DNA from 2 places in the Streptomyces sp. NPDC127098 genome. Region 2 is predicted to be linked to the other one. Evidence: riboswitches for the same ligand, from Rfam matches in the RefSeq annotation. Region 2 holds a riboswitch; the other holds the start of a gene.

Region 1 (3,030 bases), on a different contig from region 2:
GCGAACGGGTGCAGTTCGGCGAACTCCGGCCAGGTGATCGGCTCCATCTCCGCGGTGGCGTTGAGCTTCATGGTGCAGGAGCCCAGCGGGATCATGCCCCGGTCGAGCGCGTAGTCGCGGTCGGCGAGCCGGCGCAGGTAGCGCAGCATCGCGGTCTCGGAGCGGTGCTCGTGGAAGACCGGGTGGGTGAGGTAGTCGTCACCACGCAGCAGCGCCTCCGGCAGGGCGTCCGGGGTGGTCGCGTCCAGCGCCTCGATGCCCGCGGCGTCCGCGGGCACCCCGAAGGCGCCCCAGACGGCCGCCAGGTCGGCCCGGGTGGTGGTCTCGTCGCAGGCGATGCCGAGGTGGTCGGCGTCGGTCTCGCGCAGGTTGACCCCGGCCGCGCGGGCGGCCGCCGCGATCTCGGCGGCCCGGCCCGGCACGCGGGCGGTGACCGTGTCGAAGAAGGCGTCGTGCGTGATCTCCACGCCACCGGCGCGCAGTCCGGCGGCCAACAGCGCGGCGTACCGGTGGGTGCGCCGGGCGATCGCGGCGAGCCCCTCGGGGCCGTGGTAGACCGCGTACATGCCGGCCATCACGGCCAGCAGCACCTGGGCGGTGCAGATGTTGCTGGTGGCCTTCTCGCGGCGGATGTGCTGCTCCCTGGTCTGGAGCGCGAGCCGGTAGGCGGGCCGGCCATCGGCGTCCCGCGAGACGCCCACGAGACGACCCGGCAGGCTGCGGGCGTAGGCGTCGCGGACGGCCATGTAGCCGGCGTGCGGACCGCCGAAGCCCATGGGCACGCCGAAACGCTGGCTGGAGCCGACGGCGATGTCGGCGCCCAGGTCGCCGGGCGAGGTGAGCAGGGTGAGGGCCAACAGGTCGGCCGCGACGGTGACCACGGCGCCCAGCTCGTGCGCCCGCTCGATCAGCGCCCGGTGGTCGCGCACGGCGCCGGAGGCCCCCGGGTACTGGAGCAGCACGCCGAACACGCCGCGCTCGGCGAGCTCCGCGGGGATGCCGTCGTCGAGGTCGGCGACCACCACCTCGACGCCGGTGGGTTCGGCCCTGGTGCGCACGACGGCGACGGTCTGCGGCAGGCAGTCGGCGTCGACGAGGAAGACGCCGTCCCTGACCTTGCCGACCCGCCGGGCCAGGGCCATCGCCTCGGCGGCCGCGGTGCCCTCGTCGAGCAGCGAGGCGCCGGCCGTGGGCAGGCCGGTGAGGTCCGCGACGACGGTCTGGAAGTTGAGCAGCGCCTCGAGACGGCCCTGGGAGATCTCCGGCTGGTACGGCGTGTACGCGGTGTACCAGGCCGGGTTCTCCAGGACGTTGCGGAGGATCACCGGCGGGATGAAGGTGCCGTGGTAGCCGAGGCCGATCATCGAGCGCCGCACGGTGTTGCGCTCGGCCAGCGCGCGCAGCTCGGCGAGGACCTCGGCCTCGCTCCCGGCGTCCGGCAGGCGGAGCGCGCCGACGCTGCGGATGGCCTCGGGCACGGCGGCGGCGGTCAGCTCGTCCAGCGAGCCGAAGCCGACCTGGGCCAGCATCTTGGCCTGGTCGGCGGCGTCGGGACCGATGTGCCGGGCAGCGAACGGGGTGCCACGCTCGAGTTCGGTGAGCGGGGTGCGGGGGACGGTCATGGGTGGAGGCTCCTCCTGGTCGCGGCGACCTCGGGGGTTCGGGCGGCGCTGCCCGACCGGCCTCCCCCTCTGTCATCCGGCCGTGTCGCCCGGACCTGAGAGCTTCGCCCGGCACCCGCGTGCCCGGCTTGCACCGTCGGTGAGGACGACCGGTGGTCGCCCTGCTTTCCAGAGTGGTTTCGCTCGCACGGTACGTGGGCCTGAGAGATTCCGGGGAGGATTTGCTCCTTCGGCGCCCGCCGTCCGCTCGACGGCGGGACTCTCCCGCGCGGGGTCGTCAACCGCCTTCGAGCCTACCAGCGGACGTCCTGGCCCGTACGTCCCGTGCGGCCGCCCGGCGCTCGACTGGCCGACCGCCGGTTTGTGCCCTTTCGTAGGAGGTGGCGTTCCCTTTCCGGATGGGTTCCGGAGGTGCGGGGAGCAGCGGGAGGAACCATGCAGATCGACATCGACCCACGCAGCCTGATCGGCCGCAAGGCGTTCGACCGCGAAGGCACCAAGATCGGCACCGTGGACGAGGTCTACCTCGACGACGCGACCGGGGCTCCCGAGTGGGCGGCCGTGCGGACCGGGATCTTCAGCCGGGACGCGTTCGTCCCCCTGGAGCCGAGCGAGGTGGTGGGCGACACGCTGCGGGTGCCGTTCGACCGCTCGCTGATCAGGGACGCTCCCGACTTCGGGGTCGGCCGCCACCTCTCCCCCGAGCAGGAGCTGCAGCTCTACCACCACTACGGCCTCGACGTGCCGCAGGAGGACGGGACCTAGCGAGGCCCCCGGACGGTGCCCGCTGCCGCGTCCGCGTCGGTGACCAGGGGCAACGGATCCGAGTGGGTGAGCTCCGGATCGTCGAGCCGAAACGTTCGAGCACGGCCGGGCGGTGAGCCGGGGCGCTCGAAGCGGACCGTGACCCGGCCGACCCCGCTGCCCTGGATCCAGCCGGGACCGTGCCGGGCGTGGGTCACGTCGAGGCCCGGGAGCCAGCGCCGCTCGACCGGCTCCTCGGCGAGGGGTACCGCGGGCGCCCCCGCGGTCGGCTCCGACGGGGTCGCCTGCGCGAACAGGTCCTCCTGGGTGAAGTCGGCCAGGCCGCTGACGCCCACACCGAGCAGCCGCACGCCCTCCGTGGTGTCCACGCCCTCCAGCAGCCTCCCCGCCGCCTCCGCGATCACCACCGGGTCATCCGTCGGGCCGCGCAACGTCTCGGACCGGGTCAGGGTGGTGAAGTCGTACCGTCTGGCCTTCAGCACCACGGTGCGGCCCGATCTGGCCGCCGAGCGCAGTCGGCCCACACAGCGCTCGGCGAGCCGCGCCACCTCGAACCTGATCCTGGCCCGGTCCGTGACGTCGGTGTCGAAGGTGTCCTCCACGGAGATGGACTTGGCGTCCCGGTCGGGCACCACGGCGCGGT
Region 2 (3,030 bases):
GACGAAGACCACGTCGCCGAGCGCGTCCGCCGCGAACCGGGTGATGCCGACCGTCGCCACGCCGTCCTCGGCGGCCGAAAGCCACTCGTGTTCCTGGCTGTACCGGAACTGCTCAGGGTTGTCGCTCATGAGGGGGATTCTCCCGGATCAGGGTGGTTGGTGGTACCTGTTGCTCGTTGGCGCCGGTTACTTCTGGCGCCGGTAGAACGGCAGCGCGACGACGTCGCACGGCTCGTGCGTACCCCGGACGTCGACGGCGACGCCGGCGGTGTCGGGGGCGGCGTGCGCCGCGTCCACGTAGGCCATGGCGATGGGCCGGCCCAGCGTCGGCGAGGGGGCGCCCGAGGTGACCTCGCCGATCACCGTGCCGTCCGCCGTCACCACCGGGTGGCCGGCGCGCGGCACCCGCCGGCCCCGGGCGACCAGGCCGACCAGGACCCGCGGCGGCCGGCGCTCGGCCCGCTCGGCCGCGGCCGCCAGCGCCTCGCGGCCGACGAAGCCGCCCGGCTTGCCGAGCTTGACCACCCGGCCGAGGCCGGCGTCGAACGGGGTGGTGTCGGTGGTCAGCTCGTGTCCGTAGAGCGGCATGCCGGCCTCCAGGCGCAGCGTGTCGCGGCAGGCGAGGCCGCAGGGCACCAGACCGTCCGCCGCGCCGGCGTCGGTCAGCGCCCGCCACAGCGCTTCGGCGTCCTCGGGGGCGCAGAACAGCTCGAAGCCGTCCTCGCCGGTGTAGCCGGTGCGGGCGATCATCGCCGGCCGGCCGGCGACCGTGCCGGGCAGGCCCGCGTAGTAGCGGAGGGACGCCAGGTCGGCGTCGGTGAGCCGGCCGAGGACGGCGGGGGAGGCGGGGCCCTGGACGGCGATCAGCGCGTACCGCTCGCGGTCGTCGCGGACCGCGGCGTCGAAGCCGGCCCGCCGCTCGGTGAGCGCCGTCAGCACCGGGTCGGTGTTGGCCGCGTTGGCCACGACGAGGAACTCGTCATCGCCGAGGCGGTAGACGATCAGGTCGTCGAGGATGCCGCCGCGCTCGTCGCAGATCATGGTGTAGCGGGCCCGGCCGACCGCCAGCGCGGAGGGCTCGCCGACCAGCGCGTGGTCGAGCAGCGCGCCCGCCGCGGGCCCGGTCACGGTGATCTCGCCCATGTGCGAGAGGTCGAAGAGGCCCGCCGCGGTGCGCACCGCCTGGTGCTCGGCGCGCTCGCTGCCGTAGCGCAGCGGCATCCGCCAGCCGGCGAAGTCGGTCATGACCGCGCCGAGCGCGGTGTGCGTGGCGTCGAGCGGGGTGGTGCGGGACATGGGCGTGGGCTCCAGGTGCTCCGGGGGCGAGGGGCCGTCGTGCGGCGGACAGAGCCGACCGCCGTGGCCCTCCCCATCTGTCATCGGCACCTGAGAGGTTCGCCGGGCGCCCGGGCGGGCGGAGCGGCTTGCACCGTGGGTGGGGCCGGCCCCGAGGGGGCGGGCCCGCTTTTCAGATTCGCCTTCCGCGTGCGGTATCGGGGCCTGAGAGATTCAAGGGAGGACTTGCTCCTTCGGCGCCCCGGAACGCCGGGGACTCTCCCGCGCGCGGTCGAACGGCCAGTATGCGGTTGTGCGGACATCATCGCACGAACCGCCGCCGGCGGCCCGGTCGCGGGGGCGCTCGGCCCAACGGCCGTGCCCGGTAGCCGTTATCGTGCCTCTCGACGCTCGCGAGTGGATCGTGATCTGAGCGGATGGTGGGCTGAAACGATGAACATGGCAAGGCAGGGTCCCGGCTACGGCGGCGGCTGGCCGGGCAACGAGCTCGAGGAGACGCTGGCGGCGGCCCTCGGCGTGGCCGACGCCGGCCCGCGGCTGCTGAAGGTGCTGGCCCGCAGCGCCCTGTGGGTGCCGCTGCCCGAGGGCGGCGGCCGGGAGAGCCGCAGCCTCGACCTGCCGACCATCGAGCTCAACGGCGGGGTGTTCGTGCCGGTCTTCAGCTCGGCCGAGCAACTGCACCTGGGGGGCGCCTCGCACCTGCCGTTCGCCGTCGCGCCGGCGTGGGAGTTCGCCCGCGGACTGCCGCCGCAGGTGGGCATCGCCGTGAACCCCGGCGGCACGGTCGGCGTGCCGGTGCCACCGGCCGTGGTCGCCGAGCTGTGCCGGGTAAACCCCGGCGAGCGGGCGCCCGGCGTGCCCTCCGGGGCGCGGATGCGGCTCTTCCAGCCCGACTGGCAGGAGGACCCGATCGACTTCCTGTCCGCCGTCTCCGGCGAGCTGACCGGCCTGGGCTTCGTACGCACCGCGCGGCGCGGCCTGGCCAGCACCGAGGGCGGCTCGCCCTCGCTCTTCGTCGGCGTGGAGCTCGAGCACCTCGACGACGCCAGCCGGCTCGCCGTCCACGACGCGCTCGGCCGGGCGCTGGCCAGCAGGCCGGTGGCCTGGCCGGTGCAGCTGGTGCTTCTTGATGCCGCCGAGGATCCCGTGGTGGACTGGCTCAGGGAGTGCGTGCAGCCGTTCTACACGCGGGACGCCTGACGCGCACCGCGCGGTCTCCCCGGCGGTCGGCGCCCTGGCGGGCCGCCCGCGGATGACGGCGCACCACGGCGTACGACGGCGCGCGACGGCGGCGTGAACCGCGCGGGGAGGGGTGGGACCGGTGACCGGTGGCGAGGGCGTCGGAGCGGGCGTCGAGGAGCTGCTGCCCAGGATCGCCCCCGACCGCCTCGACGAGTACGAACGGCTGCTCGCGGCGCTGGCCGCCGGCGAGGTCTGGATGCTGCTGTGGCACGGCCGGTCGGGAGACCCCGAGGCCCAGTACGGCAGCATGGAGGTGGCCGGCCACGGCTACGCGCCGTGCGTCACCTCCGAGCGCGAGCTGCTCGCCAGCGGCTGGACCAGGGAGCACGAGGTGGTCGGCGGCCGGGACATCGCCGCCGCGCTCTACCCCGACCACTGGGGCCTGTGGCTCAACCCGCACGCTCCGGGCGGCGGTCTTGGCGTCCCCTGGCTCGACCTGCGCCGGATCGCCGGCGGCCTCGACCGGCTCCCGGCGGGACCGCTGCGCATCAC

What was found. A riboswitch is a leader RNA that binds a small molecule or an ion and turns the genes downstream of it on or off. The one in region 2 is predicted to bind glycine.
Region 1: linked by a shared signal. The riboswitch ahead of gcvP (aminomethyl-transferring glycine dehydrogenase) and the one ahead of gcvT (glycine cleavage system aminomethyltransferase GcvT) in region 2 are both predicted to bind glycine.

Annotation. Positions count from the first base shown of each region.
Region 1 covers NZ_JBHXFJ010000024.1:78,573-81,602, forward strand. Annotated here, with positions in the region: gene gcvP (aminomethyl-transferring glycine dehydrogenase) at 1-1,622, opposite strand, end outside; glycine riboswitch at 1,801-1,899, opposite strand; gene ACFWI8_RS17560 (PRC-barrel domain-containing protein) at 2,058-2,387, shown strand; gene ACFWI8_RS17565 (DNA polymerase IV) at 2,384-3,030, opposite strand, start outside.
Region 2 covers NZ_JBHXFJ010000044.1:14,050-17,079, reverse strand. Annotated here, with positions in the region: gene gcvH (glycine cleavage system protein GcvH) at 1-129, opposite strand, end outside; gene gcvT (glycine cleavage system aminomethyltransferase GcvT) at 187-1,296, opposite strand; glycine riboswitch at 1,479-1,570, opposite strand; gene ACFWI8_RS24585 (enhanced serine sensitivity protein SseB) at 1,729-2,496, shown strand; gene ACFWI8_RS24580 (enhanced serine sensitivity protein SseB C-terminal domain-containing protein) at 2,618-3,030, shown strand, end outside.